Regions from separate parts of the Pseudogracilibacillus sp. SO30301A genome, predicted to be linked through region 1. Evidence: riboswitches for the same ligand, from Rfam matches in the RefSeq annotation. Region 1 holds a riboswitch; the other holds the start of a gene.

Region 1 (8,097 bases):
TAATAATGGTATAACCATAAATTCCATGTTCAGCACGTTCTTTTAAAGCATCATTTACCGCTTTTGGCGCTTTAAAATCCATATCTGCAACCCACATTGGCAAAACGTCATCTGTATTAAAAACCGTCTGAATATGATCCCATTTGTAGGAATGTGTATTTTTCCGATTGTAAACAGTTTGAAAATCAGCCATTTTATTTTCCTCCTTATATCTTTCTATTTATTTTTTATTATAAAGAAGTAATTGGAAAAAAACGAATAATGCGGTTTTAGAACAAAAAAAGAGCAAAGCGATTATACGCTTTGCCTACAGGGGGAATACGAGAAAGTCTTACACTACTAAGTATACCCACGTAAAAATATTTTAAACAAAAAAAATAAATTTTTTAAAAAAGTTTTTAAAGTTTTTAAAATGTTTCAATGATCAAGGTTAATTTTGAAAGAGTTCCTTAAAATAGTTGGCTGCGCACTGCTCGCTCCATTGAAGAAATTGTTGTTATTGAACAAAATCCATAAACTGTGACGTTAGGCTCTGCTTATTAATAAATCGATACGGATCGACTCGACATCTTGGAAAAAGATTCGCCGTTTTTTATGACTCTTATCCAAAACGGTCACGATTAATATTGAAACATGCCCATTTTCCATGACTCTTACCCAAAACGGTCACAATTAATACCGAAACATGCCCTTTTTTTATGACCCTTATCCAAAACGGTCACGATTAATATTGAAACATGCCCATTTTTTATAACTCTTACTCAAAACGGTCACGATTAATACCGAAACATGCCCTTTTTTTATGACTCTTACCCAAAACGGTCACGATTAATACCGAAACATGCCCATTTTCCATGACTCTTACCCAAAACGGTCATGATTAATACCGAAACATGCCCTTTTTTTATGACCCTTACCCAAAACGGTCACGATTAATATCGAAACTACCCATCTTGCAGATCGACTCGACATCTTAGATCTGGACTCTGCATGTTGTTAATCGACTCACATTCCGGAGCGGAGGTAGAGCCCCAACGGTGATAAATCGTTACGTCACAGTATCCTTCAACTGTGAAGATTTAACAGCCGATAGGTAAATGCAACTATCTGTTATTAAGGGAGTGTTTTTTTAATGTCTTCGTAAACATAATTCCAAAACTTTTCATCATTTCGGAAAGTGTCACCTATCGCATCAACATATTTTTTAAAAGCTTCTTTGTAACCTGGTGCGTCTTTTTCTGGCATTCCTGTTTTAAGCTCTTCAACAAAAGTAGCAATTTCTGGTGCCATAGGTCCCCATTTGGTTACTTCATTTCCGTCTTCGTCAATAAAAATTATAATCGGTATATATCTTTTTTCATTGGTTAAATAGTTATCCATAAGTTCTAAATGTTCATCACGTGGTAAAATGCGTACCGCAATATTAGCAGTTTCTGCAATACGTAACAGGATTGGTACGTCTAACATACAATGACCACACCATACTTCGGCTAGGACTACTACTCGTAAATGAGATTTGCTTTTAAGTAATGATTTATCCTGTTCTGGAACTTTAAAATTATTGTAGATTTTCATAAAAGAATCACGATGTTGATCAAGAGCGGCCATATATTCCTCTTTCTCAATCCCTTTATCGAACCAATCATTTAGATTCATGAACATATCGTCTCCTTTTTTTTATTCATTCATTTATTATTTATAGTGTACTAAAAAGATATGAAAACGTAAATATTAGTCACTTTTTTAAAGGATGTTTATATCATACGATAGTTTAAAATCTTGATTCTTGGAGGAATCAGATATAGTTTTAATTCAGTGGTCAACATGTTGACCGATTGTTGACCATTGAACATAAAGTAGCGAATGAATAAAAACAAGAACCTTATATATTTGCAATTCTAACGTACTTAAGCTATATTAAACATACAATAACATATCGATTCCATTTTCGGGGCAGGGTGAAATTCCCGACCGACGGTAAATAGTAGAATGCTACTAAAGCCCGTGACCTGTTATATTAAGATATGACAGCTGATTTGGTGAAAATCCAAAGCCGACAGTTACAGTCTGGATGGGAGAAGATGAAGCTAATATAGTACAATTTATAATTGTGCTTAATTTCCATACGATAAAAATGCCCTAAAACTAATTTGTTTTAGGGTTTTATTTATTGTAAGTGAAATAATTAGCTTATCCTTCATCAAATGTTTATGGATCGATATAGATGAAGGAGGAGAAAGATGATGCAGATTGATAATCGCTCATCAAAACTAGTTAAACTTGTTGTTTTAGCTTTACTTGCAACTGTATCACTTGTATTATTTTTTATTAGTTTTCCATTACCTTTGTTACCACCTTATTTAAAGGTAGACTTCAGTGATGTTCCAGCATTGATTGCGGGGCTCATATTCTCACCGCTTGCAGGAGTTTTAGTAGTATTCATGAAAAATGCACTTTACTTTGTCGCTTCTGGCGCAACAGACCCCATTGGAGTTACAGCTAATTTTATTGCAGGAACGCTTTATATTTTACCGGTAGCTTATTTGTACCATAGATATCGTGGGGTAAAAAGTGTCATTTCTGGTCTCGTAATTGGAACGATAGCAATGGCGGTTATTATGAGTGTACTTAACTATTTACTTATACTCCCGGCATATGCTTGGTTAATGGGATGGGAAATGAATGATACAATTAAATGGGCGTCTGTAGTTGGTGGTGTATTGCCATTTAATTTTGTAAAAGGGCTTATTGTTAGTATGTTATTTGTACCTGTATTTATAAAATTAAAACAATGGATTGAACAAAAACAAATAAAAGTTGCTAGTTAAGACAAGGCGAAAGGATCTTTTAGGCTAAGAGTTTACGTCTTGGGACTGGAACTGCGCTTACTCGTCCCATCGAAGAGCATTTGCACTTTCGTTCGCCCCACTGTAAAGATTTTTGTCGCAACACCCAGGACTGCGTTAAAAGTTCGCCCACCGCAAAGATTTGTTATGCGTCGTAGCCGACGTATGAAGGTGAAAAAAATTGCGTTACAGCAGCTTTAACGCTGCAGCTAGACGCAGCTACTATTTTAAAAGTTAGAACAGTAAAAAAACATCCCGTTAAACGATGTTAATCAATCGTTCAACGGGATGTTTCTATCTTAAATGTAAACTTATTTTCTTTTTTAAAAGAACCATTGTTATATGTTCGTTCAATAAATGTGACATGATTATCTTTCGTAATGAGTATAACTGTTGAAGCTCTTGTACCATAATTCTCTGTTTTAATAAATACTGGTGATAGCTGTCTTTCAAGTTCTAGACCGACTCCAGTTTCAGGCAATAAGTCATCTTCAGCGATTTCACGATCATGTAATTGTAAAAATATTTCTTCTACATCAATATTTTCAGTGTTTCGTACATATTCTTGCAAATTTGTTCGTGCTTTACTTACTTTTGGCCAAAGTGTATTCATTAAGTGATTACTAATTGAATGAGTTCCTGGATCCACCTTAACTATTTTGTTTTGTCTGTTTCCGTAATAATAAAGTTCATCCGGTGTTCCGACCAACACATTAAACCCATTATACTGATCACTATTTTTATCAAGCGCTTTAAGAAATTCGGGAGCTTTTTTAGTACTTGTAAGAAAAGAAGTAATAATTTCTCCACGTGATTTTTTATCTATTGTTTCGCTTTTTGGATCTCGATAATTTGTAAGGGCTGCAAATCTGCCATCTTTTGAAATTCCAAGCCATGTCCCGAGCGCCTTTAAATCTCGTCCAGCTAAGATGTTCGGTTTATCTTCCCAAAAATGGGCTGCTTTTGTTTGGCGTTCGTAAAACTCATCCCTATTTGCGGCAACAATTAATTTATATTCGTGATGGTCTTGGAAATGGAAACTGATAATACACATGCCGATCCCTTCCTTCTTGAACGATTGCTTTTACCTTCTCTTAACTACTCCAAGTGTGCAACGGGAAACACAAATTAACTTATCATTTTCATCTTTTATTTTAACATCCCATACCATTGTTGTTCTGCCAATATGAAGTGGCGTAGCAATTGCAATAACCGATCCTGTTTGTTTGCTACGTATATGGTTTGCGTTAATTTCCATTCCAAATATAGCTTCTTTTTCTTGATCAATATTCAAAAAACCACCTATACTAGCAACTGTTTCTGCTAGTAGGACGCTCGCTCCGCCGTGCAAAAAACCTGCCGGCTGATGTGTTCGCTCATCTACCGGCATCGTCATCACTACTTTGTCTTTATCTAATAGCACTGTTTCAATTCCTAAAGCTTCCATTAATTGATTGTTCATTTTCTATCCTCCACCTAGGTTTAAAATAATTTGCCTAAAATTAAAGAAATACCTAACAAGAAACCATATATCGAGTTTGTTTTACCAGTTGCAACCATGGCAGGCATCATTTCAAGCGGCTTTGTTTTACCAATAAACCCGCTAATAACATCAACGGCTTTTTTGAGGCTAAGGAAAGTAATTAATGACCAAATAGGCAATATACCTGTTAAAATAAGACTAGCTGTAATTGCATAAGCGACAAAGAACATTGTTGCTAAAAAAATAATGGCATTTTTTCGACCAATTAAAATAGCAATTGTTTTTCGACCACTTTTTTTATCGCCATCTAAATCGCGAATATTGTTAGACAACATTATAGCTCCAATAAAAATGGCTACAGGGATAGAAACAAAAATAATATCTTTTGTAACCATTAATGTTTGAATATAATAACTGATTGCAATAATAACAGTTCCCATAAGAAATCCGGAAAAAAGTTCACCAAATGGTGTATAAGCAATCGGAAATGGTCCACCTGTATAAAGATAGCCGATCAGCATAGACGCAGCACCAATTACTGCAATCCACCAACTGGATTCTATACAAATGTATATACCTAAAAGAATTGCAATCCCGAAAAAAGCAAATGCTAATTGCAAGACTGTTTTTGGTTGAACCCCATCTCGTACAATCGTTCCACCAATACCGACAGACTTTTCTGTGTCCAAACCGCGTACATAATCATAATATTCGTTAAACATATTTGTTGCTGCCTGGATTAATATAGAAGCAATTAACATTGCTAAGAAAAGTCTGATATGAAATGTATTATCATGAATGAGGGCAAACATCGTTCCAACGAAAACAGGGACAAATGATGCAGTTAATGTATGGGGTCGAAGCAGCCGCCACCATACTTGAAATCCTTCTTTTTCATTTAATGCTTCCTTTATATCCATTTTATCGTGACTCATTATTATCTCCTTAACTGTTATCGTATTAAACTGTGCCTCTATTTAATAGTATGGATTTTGCAGCCTCATGTCAATTTTACAAAACCTTTCTAGTTATAATCATATTCTCCATCCTTTATGTACGAAAGCTATTTAACACACGCCTATAGCCTTTCCTTGAGAATCATTGGAAAAGAGAATAAAATAGAAGGGTAGCCTAAATGCTACGGCTTACTGGAGGTTTTTACATGATTGAATTAAAGGAAATGACGTTTCAATCCTTTTTAGATAATGCAGTGAAAAAAGCAAATAAAACAAATAGTAAACAATTAATTAGCTGGACAAATAAAATAAACTCTGTTGATTTATTGTCCGTATTTGAAACTGCGAAGGAACTGAATAAAGATCGTATTTTTTGGACGAACAGCTCAAATGATTTTACTTTGGTTGGAATTGGAAGTGTAAAGAAAATAATTGCTCACGAAAATAGATTTCAACGATTGGAAGAACAATGGGGAAACATCCGAAAAGATGCGCTTATTTATAATCCTTATGAAGACCTGGGGACAGGGTTAGTGACTGTAGGGGGAATGTCATTTGATGCTAAACGACAGAAAAGTAAATTGTGGGATAAATTCCCAACTAGTCAATTAACGATACCTGAATATGTTCTTATACAGGACAAAGACAACTACTATTTAACGGCAAACTTACATGTCGATGGAAATACTGCTGTAGAGCGAGTAGTGAATAATGTTTCCCTAGTTAAAGAAATGTTATTACATCCTTCTACAGTTAGTTATGAACCAAAACAAAAAGTACTGTCAAAACAAGAAATAGAACCAGAGATGTGGAAAAACACGGTCAAACTAGCTGTACAAAACATCAAACAAGAACAGGTCAATAAAATAGTACTAGCACGTGAAATGCGTTTGAAATTAAATCGTCAAGCAACTATTGGGCGTATGTTAAGAAGGTTAAAAGAAACACAGCCGAACAGTTATATATTTGCGTTTGAACATGGGGATAATTGTTTTCTGGGAGCAACACCGGAAAGGTTAGTTCAAGTGAAAGGTGAAAAACTGTTATCGACTTGTTTAGCAGGGACTTCCCCAAGAGGTAAAACAATGAAGGAAGATGAAAAGATTGCACATGCATTATTAAACGATCCGAAAAATAGGGAAGAGCATGATTACGTAGTTCAGATGATTAAAAAAAGTATTGAAAAATATTGTGATAATATTAACATTCCTAATGAACCAGTTGTTTTTCCATTAAGAAACTTACAGCACTTATATACACCAGTAACTGCACGGTTAAAAGAAGAATATACCGTTTTTGATCTCGTTAAAAAACTGCATCCTACTCCTGCGTTGGGTGGTGTACCAAGAGATAAAGCATTAGCTTTTATTAGAGAGAATGAATTATTGGACCGAGGTTGGTACGGTGCTCCGATAGGATGGTTGGACAGCCAAGCAAACAGTGAATTTGCAGTTGCACTTCGTTCCGGTCTGGTGCAAAATGATGAAGTGTCGCTGTTTGCAGGATGTGGAGTGATGCGAGATTCTGATCCAGAAATGGAATATGAGGAAACAAATGTGAAGTTTTTACCAATGTTGACAATTTTGGAGGATACGGATGAATCATACTGAAAATTTAACACGCTACATAGCTAATTTTGTTGATGAACTAGTTTGTAGCGGGCTTACTCAAGTCGTTATTTCACCAGGCTCTAGGTCAACTCCGCTTGCAATTTTATTTAGTGAGCATGAGAAAATTAAAAAATATGTATTAATTGATGAACGTTCAGCCGCTTATTTTGCATTAGGAATTGCAAAAGAGACCAATAAAGCTGTAGCCATCGTTTGTACATCTGGTACAGCTGCTGCAAACTATTTTCCAGCGATCGTAGAAGCTTATTATGCGCGGATACCGTTAGTTGTACTTACTGCAGATCGCCCTCATGAATTAAGAGGAATCGGCGCAAACCAAACGATTAATCAAATGAATATGTATGGAGATTTTGTAAAAGAGTTTCACGAAATGGCACCGCCAGAAAGTACAAAACAAATGTTACGCTATGTTAGAGGAAGGGCTGCACGCGCAGTCCGAGAAGCGGAACATGGAAATCCTGGTCCGGTTCATTTGAATTTTCCGTTTAGAGAACCACTTTTACCTGACTTATCATTAGAGAATTTGTGGGGTGAAAATAATGGCTCATGCTATAACTTTGCTTATGAAGGAACGAAGCGATTAGATCAAAACCAATTAAAATCTTTATATGCTAAAATTGCAGACAAACAAAGAGGTCTGATAGTCTGTGGATCGCAATTTAATCAGGAACTTGGTGAACAAATTACTTTATTAAGCAGTAGGTTAAAGGTTCCTATATTAGCAGATCCATTATCTCAATTACGATCAGGCACGCATGAAAAAGCGACAATTATTTCAACATATGATGCGTTATTTAAATCTGAGCAGCTTCGTAATCAGTTGAAACCTGACTATATTATTCGTTTTGGAGCAATGCCACTATCAAAAACGTTTCTCTTTTTCTTACAAGAACATGAGGATGTTTTACAAATTGTAGTTGAAGACTATGAAGATATGAGAGAACCGACAAACCATTCAAGTGAATTTGTATTCGCAAATGGTAGTTCATTTTGCAAGGAATTGGCATACTTAAGTGAACATGTACAATCTACCTCAGATTGGCTTAGTAAGTGGCAACAGATGGAGGAAATTGCTAGTATCACATTAAGTCAGACTAATAATGAAAAGTTAACGGAAGGTGAAGCGGTTCGGGAACTTATGAATGTTATTCCCTATAAGAGTAGAGTTTTTGTTGGCAACA
Region 2 (8,097 bases), on a different contig from region 1:
TTGGACCCCATGTATTGGACCAATTTTTGGATCAATCTTGCTACTAGCGGCTAGCAATCCTGGACAAGGCATTTTTTATACAATCTTGTATGTGATTGGATTTGCACTTCCTTTTTTATTGTTAAGTTTTTTTCTTGGTCGAACAAAATGGATTGTTCAAAAGAGCCAAGGTATTATGAGAGTTGGCGGAGTCATTATGATTGTAATGGGAATTGTGTTATTTACTGGTCTGATGCCACGTATTACAGAGTTTTTGCTTGATTTAGTAGATGGAACTTGGTTTTCAAGACTTGGTTAAATTGGAGGAATACAAATGAAAAAATGGATTATAATCGTGGTGGTAGTAGGTTTATTAGGGTGGGCAGTTTATGATTTTGCAATAAATAAAGAGACAACACAAGAACTGGATCCAGATGTGGGACTTGAAAAAGGCAATCTTGCCCCAGATTTTGAGTTAGAAACAATTGACGGGGAAACAGTTAAATTGTCTGATTTTCGTGGGGAAAAAGTAATGTTGAATTTTTGGGCAACTTGGTGTCCTCCATGTCGTGCTGAAATGCCAGATATGCAAAAGTTTCATGAAGAACATGACGAAGGGGTTATTTTAGCTGTTAATTTAACTGAAACAGAAAATAGCCCAAGAAATGTGGTCAAATTTCTTGAAGAATATGGAATTTCTTTTACAGTTTTGGAGGACAAAAATACAACAGTAGGTAATATTTATAGAGCTCAATCCTTGCCAACTTCTTATTTAATTAATTCAGAAGGAAAAATTCATAATATTGCTGTTGGTCCACTTAATTATGAACTGATGGTTCAAGAATTTGAAAAAATGGATTAATCCATGAGGTGTTTATAATGAAAGAACCAATTTTGGTCGTTGAAGATGATGTCATGATCCGCAATTTAATCACAATTTACTTGAATAAAAATGGTTATGACGTTTTAGAAGCGGAGGATGGTGAACGTGCAAAAGAACTCTTTTTGAAGCATCATCCTTGTTTAATTGTTTTAGATTTAATGTTACCCAAAATTAGCGGTGAAGTGTTTTGTAAATGGGTACGAAAAGACATGAATAATAATGATGTATCAATTATTATGTTATCTGCAAAATCACAAATTGGTGATAAAATAAATGGACTTCAGATTGGAGCAGATAATTATATTACCAAGCCGTTTAATCCTGATGAACTTGTCGCACATGTAGAGGCAATGCTGAGGCGTACAGGGATGATGTGTCAAAAAATAACGTACGACGGATTATGTATTATGCCACGTAAGCGGGAAGTACTCCTTTACGATAAATCGATTCATTTAACGAAACATGAATTTGAATTATTATATTTGTTAATGTCCCATCCAAATACAGTTTTTACAAGAGAACGATTAGTAAATGAACTGTATGCTTATGATGAACAAGATATTTTAGATCGTACGATTGATGCCCATATTAAAAAGTTGCGAGAAAAAATTGAGGCAGTGCCTTCTAAACCGAGACGAATACGAACGATAAGAGGAATGGGGTATAAGTTTGTCAATTAGTAAAATTTTACAAGCTATTATTCCAAAAGGATTTTTATGGCGGCTAACAAGTGTAAATATCATTGTTGTAGCTGGGACAATTGTACTTTCTGGATTAGCAATTTACCATACTGCTTGTTTTTTAGTTGACGGAATTGGTAACTTTTCAGTAACTCGGCAACAGCAATTCAATACAACTTTATTTCAGTATGTATTTCTTTTTGCGATCATTGCTGTGTTTACTAGTAGCATTATCCACTTTTATTTGACAAAAAAACTAATTGATCCTGTAAATAATTTAATTGAATCTACAAAGATTTTAAATCAAGGCTCTTATCCAGAACGGCTCCCCGTTTCCTCTAAAGACGAAATCGGTCAGTTAACTAAGCAATATAATGAACTAATCCAACAACTTCAAGAAAATGAACAATATCGAAAAAAATTAGTTGCTGATATTTCTCATGAACTTAGAACGCCAATCGCTAATTTAACAGGTTATCTTCATGCCCTTAAATCTGGTGATATTGAAGCAAACCCGCAATTATTTGAATCTTTACATGGGCAAGCAGTACAATTATCAATTCTTATGGAACAAATGGATTCTCTTACGGTGTGGAATGGGGTAGGAAACGAAAAAATCATGCTAAAAAAAGAGGTGCAAATAAAATCTGTTATTGAGGAAAGTGTTCAAATGTTCACCTGGAAATTAGCAGAAAAAGATCTTAACGTAACGATAAATGTAGAAGAAGCGGTAGTATTCATTCATAAGGAAGGAATACGACAAGTATTAAATAATTTAATCGATAATGCGATACGGTACTATAAAGGTAATGGACCGATTATTATTCGGGGGATAAAACGTGATAATTATTATCAGTTTATTGTAGAAAATCCTGGTGATCAAATTGAAAAAGAACAACAAGATCAATTGTTCAACCGCTTTTATCGTGTGGAGAAATCTCGTAATCGAGAAACGGGTGGTACCGGTTTAGGGCTGGCTATTGCGAAAGAAATAATTGAAAACCATGGCGGACGGATAGAAGTTCGTTCAGAATGTGGGAATAACACTTTTTCATTTACTATTCCAATTAAATAATAAGTGAAGGGCATTCCCCTTCAAATTGCAACTGCAATTAGTGGAGGGTTAACCTTCACGGTCTTGATTTTTGATGTATTCCTTAATTACGGATATAGGTGCTCCGCCGGAAGTTAAAATTAATTAACTCCAACTCCAAGAATAAGGTTTCCAATAATAAGCCTTAAGGAATTTTTCGAACTCCTTTCGAATGTATCTAGAGGTTATAGTTTTAAAACTATTAACTATATTAGCTAGATTAATTTGTGGTGGTGCATTAATAATATATGGTGATGATCCTCCTCACTGTTAATTTCTAAAATCTCACATTTCCATTTTGAAGCGATTTCTTCGAGTCGCTTTTTTATTTGGTTATGCTTCAGATGGCGCTGTCATTGGCAGAAAGCTTATGAACCAACCAATAGAAAAAGACCAACTGAAAGCTCTAACGAACAGATTGAGGAAACTCTTCCGAAAAGTAAAGGGACCCCTGGAAGTTGGATTAATTCAGATTCGACTACAAGCTCATCTGCAACAACCACATTTAAAGTAGGAGATCATGTTAAAATTAATTTAAGGGCAAAAAAATATGCAACCGGAGAAACAATCCCTACTTAGGTGAAAATAGATCTTTTACGATACAAAAAGTAGCTTCAGATCAGGTGTTATTAAAGAAAATTACTCTTGGGTAAAAAAGGTAGATATTATTAAATAAAGGTTCGAAATAGCAAACGGTTATGTTAAATCATTTGCTATTTCTTTTTTTGTATATTAAAGTTAATATTACAACTGCATACAAGTGATAACAAGTCTTCGGGGGTCGGGTGAAATTCCCAATCGACGGTGATTAAGGTTCATTCCTTACAGCCCGTGACCTGTGCTATATAGCATGGCTGATCTGGTGAAACTCCAGAGCCGACAGTTAAAGTCTGGATGGGAGAAGAATTGTTAAACGAGTGAATAAGACAGTAAAACGTGCTCTCTTTTTGTCTATTTATTTATCTTTTTGTTTTGGATAAATAAGTAAATAACAGTAGAGGTATGTTTATTTGGATACAGTTTTTTGTATACTTATTTGCTTATTTAATAATTTTGTAATGAAGCCTCTGAAGCAATTCAGGGGCTTTTTAGCATTTTTAAAAGGAGGGGATTAGGTTGTTGGAAGAAGAGTATATGCGTTTTGCAATACAATTAGCAAGTCAAATAAAAGGTCAAACAACCCCGAACCCGCCTGTTGGTGCAGTTGTTGTAAATGGTAATAGAATTGTTGGATTAGGTGCACATCTTTCATATGGAGAGGCTCATGCTGAAGTAATTGCGTTAGAAATGGCAGGAGAAAAGGCGGAAGGAGCTACCGTTTACGTTACGCTAGAGCCTTGCAGCCATTTTGGGAAAACACCGCCCTGTGCAGATTATGTAATAAAAAGAAAAGTACAGCGTGTTGTAATTGCTTGCGAAGATCCGAATGAAAAAGTAGCTGGTAAAGGAATAGAAAAATTAAAAGCAGCCGGGATAGATGTAAAAGTAGGTTGCTTGGAAGAAGAAGCAAAATCTTTGTATGACAAGTTTTTTCACTATATAACTACGAAACTTCCATATATTACAGTAAAGTCAGCGGTAAGCATAGATGGCAAAACAGCAACATCCACATTAGAAAGTAAATGGATTACCAATGAAGCTGCTCGTATAGATGCACATACTTATAGACATCAACATGATGCGATTTTAGTAGGAGTACATACAATAATGGAGGATAATCCAAGGTTAACTACTCGTATAAAAAGTGGAAGAAATCCAATTCGAATTATTTTGGATACACATTTACGAACTCCGATTGATGCGAATGTTGTGATAGATCAACACGCAGAGACTTGGATATTTGTCGGCAACCATGTATCTAGAGAACAAATCAATGAATTTACGAAATTAGGTATAACAATATTTCAAATGGAAAGTGACAATATTTCAATTGAAAAAGTACTTCAAAAATTAGGGGCTGAAAAAGTTACTTCACTTCTTGTTGAAGGTGGTGCAACGGTAAATAGTTCATTTTTAAAATCTAAGCATATTAACCAATTGATTATGTATATTTCACCGATTATTATTGGAGGAAATATGGCACCGGGAGCCTTTGGTGGTCAGGGGTTTAAAAGATTAGCAGATACCCTTAAATTACAAATAAAAGAGTTAAAGCAAATTGAAGGGCAAATTAAAATTGTGGCGCTTAAGGAGGAAAATGATGTTTACAGGAATCGTTGAAGAGATAGGATATATTGCGGAAATAACGGACGTATCAAAAGAAGCGGTTCAACTAACGATCGATGCAAGTCTCGTGCTAGAAGATGTAAAAGTTGGTGATAGTATTTCAGTTAACGGTATTTGTTTAACAGTAACAAATTTTAATAGAGAATATTTTCAAGTGGATGTCATGCCGGAAACAATTAATGCGACATCGTTAGCGAGTCTTGAAGTTGGCTCCGGTGTTAATCTGGAGCGTTCGCTCAGACCAACTGATCGAATGGGAGGGCATTTCGTCACCGGTCATGTTGATGGTGTCGGGAAAATTGAAAGAAAACAGTTACATCAAAATGCAGTTTACTATGATATTAGCATACCAGAATCAATTAAAAATTATTTTATTGTAAAAGGTTCGGTTGCAGTAGATGGAGTGAGCTTAACCATTTTTGGTGTGGACGTTGCGAAAAATCTAATTACGATATCCCTCATTCCACATACGGCGGACGTTACGATCCTCGGTGAAAAAGCGGTTGGTGATATTGTGAATATTGAATGTGATGTTCTTGGAAAACATGTACATGAATATTTAAAAAACACGATAAGGGTGTGAAAGGATGTTTCATAAGATAGAAGAGGCTATAGAAGATTTAAAGGCGGGAAAACTCGTTATCGTAGTTGATGATGAAAATCGTGAAAATGAAGGGGATTTCGTTGGACTGGCGGACAAGGTAACTCCAGAGATGATTAATTTTATGATTACACATGGGAAAGGTTTAGTTTGTACTGCGGTTACGAAGGAAAAGGCAGAATTACTCGACTTGTCTTTAATGGTCGATAAAAATACGGATCCGTATGGGACGGCATTTACGGTAAGTATTGATCATGAAACCACATCGACTGGTATAAGTGCATATGAAAGAGCAATAACGATTAGAGCATTGACGGAAAAGAATGTAACAAGAAGTCAATTTAAGCGTCCTGGACATGTTTTTCCTTTAATAGCGAAAGAAAACGGCGTACTAGAACGTCCTGGTCATACGGAAGCGTCTGTTGATTTAGCGAAAATAAGTGGTGCTTCCCCAGTTGCTGTGATTTGTGAAATTATTAAAGAAGACGGTAAGATGGCCCGTGTGCCGGATCTAATTAAAATAGCGAATAAATGTCAATTGAAACTAATTACGATTAAAGAATTGATAGCATACCGGAAAAGAAATGAAAACTTTATAGTAAGAGAAGTAGAAACAAATTTACCGACTGATTATGGAAATTTTAAACTGATTGGTTATTCTAATAAACTGGATAATAAAGAGCATATTGCACTTGTAAAAGGAGAGATTTCTAGTAAAAGTTCAGTACTAGTTCGCATCCATTCAGAATGTTTAACTGGTGATGTCTTTCATTCAAAACGGTGCGATTGTGGTTCACAATTAGATAAAGCGCTCAAAATGATTTCAGAACGAGGGAGTGGTGTAGTTATCTATATGCGGCAGGAAGGTAGAGGGATCGGATTATTAAATAAGTTACGAGCTTATCGATTACAGGAAAATGGGCTAGATACTGTAGAAGCAAATGAGACATTAGGTTTTCCAGCAGATTTAAGAGAGTATGAAGTTAGTGCTCAAATATTAAAAGATTTACAGGTTTCAAGTATAGAGTTGCTTACGAATAACCCTAGAAAAATTGCAGCATTGGAAAATAACAATATAACAATCGAAAAGCGAGTCCCAATGGAACCAAATTTATTTAAGGATAATGAAAACTATTTATATACGAAACAGGAAAAGATGGGACATATGTTAACGTTAAAATGAAGGGGAATAGAGATGGGAAAAGTATATCAGGGTAAATGGATAGGAACTGAGTTAAAAATTGGAATTGTTGTCGGACGTTTTAATGATTTAGTTACAAAAAACTTATTAGATGGTGCTATAGGGGCATTAAAAGGGTATGGAGTCAAAGAAGAAAATATCGATGTTGCCTGGGTGCCAGGTGCTTTTGAAATTCCGCTTATTGCACAAGAAATGGCTGCACGAACGTATGATGGAGTAATTGCTTTAGGTGCAGTGATTCGAGGAGCTACACCACACTTTGATTATGTTTGTAATGAAGCGGCTAAAGGTATTTCTCAAGCGAGCTTACAAAGTGGCAAACCAGTCATTTTCGGTGTAATAACAACAGATACGATTGAACAAGCAATTGAGCGAGCGGGAACGACAGGTGGAAATAAAGGAACTGAAGCAGCAGCAGCCGCAGTAGAGATGGCGAATTTGATACAAGATTTAAAAAATTAATGATTTTTTGATTTGGGGATGTAAGTGATGGTTGATGTTGGAGGTCGCTCATAAGTTGTTCTAAGTAACTACTAATGATGCAGCTGCGCTTAAGAAGATGCCTAGTGGTCTAGAAATATGCTTAGTCGCTCGCAAAGGGGTGCCTAGTGGCCTGAAATCATGCTTAGTCGCTCGTAAAGATATCTAGTGGTAGGAAAATATGCTGAATGTAACATCATAATTGATAAACGGATATTTTGTTTCATTCCTTTAATTTTTTCCTAGTGTACGCTACTATTATGTTAGAGTATGCATGAAGGAGAGGATCCAGATTAAAGTAGACTTAAAGTTTTATTTATATCAAATTCTGGGTGTATTCATTATATGGATAGGGATGACGATTTTTCTCGATGATTTGTTTGGAGCTGGTCGAATTATTTATTATGTTGTTACATCATGGCTCTTATTCCTAATTGTATTAACGATTAAAAAGTTTATAAATGACCGAAAAGAGAAAAAAAATAATGTAGAATAAGTTTTTATTGTAAAAAATCCGCACAACTAATGGGATTGGACTAGTTTGATATATACATGTCCGTTAATCCATAGGAATTGTGCGGATTTTTCTAATTACAGACTTTCGGAAATCTTCTGTTAATATTGTCCAATAATGAAAGCGCTACTCTTAATTGTCAATATTCATACATAGAACCGTGCGAAAATTGTAACCAATACCCGACAATGTATGTGAAATATAGCGTATACTGAAACTACAGTCATAATGGATAGGATTATATATATGAAACAAGGGGAGATGAAATAAATCATGGATCCGTTAATTATAGCCCGCCTTCAGTTTGCATCTACCACAATATTTCACTACTTTTTTGTACCGGTATCAATTGGATTAGCGTTCACTATTGCGATCATGCAGACCTTATACGTCATTAAAGGAAATGAAGTTTATAAAAAAATGACAAAATTTTGGGCGGT

What was found. Region 1 has a riboswitch for FMN ahead of SPD89_RS04685 (ECF transporter S component). Riboswitches for the same ligand answer to the same signal wherever they lie in the genome.
Region 2: it holds a riboswitch for FMN, as region 1 does, so the genes downstream of both, ribD (bifunctional diaminohydroxyphosphoribosylaminopyrimidine deaminase/5-amino-6-(5-phosphoribosylamino)uracil reductase RibD) here and SPD89_RS04685 (ECF transporter S component) in region 1, are expected to answer to the same signal.

The regions. Positions count from the first base shown of each region.
Region 1 covers NZ_JAXHDD010000005.1:99,586-107,682, forward strand. Annotated here, with positions in the region: gene SPD89_RS04675 (MalY/PatB family protein) at 1-193, opposite strand, end outside; gene SPD89_RS04680 (thioredoxin family protein) at 1,114-1,656, opposite strand; FMN riboswitch at 1,941-2,087, shown strand; gene SPD89_RS04685 (ECF transporter S component) at 2,241-2,828, shown strand; gene SPD89_RS04690 (NRDE family protein) at 3,127-3,900, opposite strand; gene SPD89_RS04695 (hotdog fold thioesterase) at 3,931-4,308, opposite strand; gene SPD89_RS04700 (1,4-dihydroxy-2-naphthoate polyprenyltransferase) at 4,329-5,264, opposite strand; gene SPD89_RS04705 (isochorismate synthase) at 5,492-6,895, shown strand; gene menD (2-succinyl-5-enolpyruvyl-6-hydroxy-3-cyclohexene-1-carboxylic-acid synthase) at 6,882-8,097, shown strand, end outside.
Region 2 covers NZ_JAXHDD010000010.1:16,147-24,243, reverse strand. Annotated here, with positions in the region: gene SPD89_RS07265 (cytochrome c biogenesis CcdA family protein) at 1-298, shown strand, start outside; gene SPD89_RS07260 (TlpA family protein disulfide reductase) at 314-841, shown strand; gene SPD89_RS07255 (response regulator transcription factor) at 859-1,542, shown strand; gene SPD89_RS07250 (sensor histidine kinase) at 1,532-2,617, shown strand; partial or broken gene tnpA (IS200/IS605 family transposase) at 2,741-2,964, opposite strand; FMN riboswitch at 3,402-3,545, shown strand; gene ribD (bifunctional diaminohydroxyphosphoribosylaminopyrimidine deaminase/5-amino-6-(5-phosphoribosylamino)uracil reductase RibD) at 3,752-4,855, shown strand; gene ribE (riboflavin synthase) at 4,836-5,444, shown strand; gene SPD89_RS07230 (bifunctional 3,4-dihydroxy-2-butanone-4-phosphate synthase/GTP cyclohydrolase II) at 5,449-6,645, shown strand; gene ribH (6,7-dimethyl-8-ribityllumazine synthase) at 6,658-7,125, shown strand; gene SPD89_RS07220 (hypothetical protein) at 7,418-7,639, shown strand; gene SPD89_RS07215 (cytochrome ubiquinol oxidase subunit I) at 7,931-8,097, shown strand, end outside.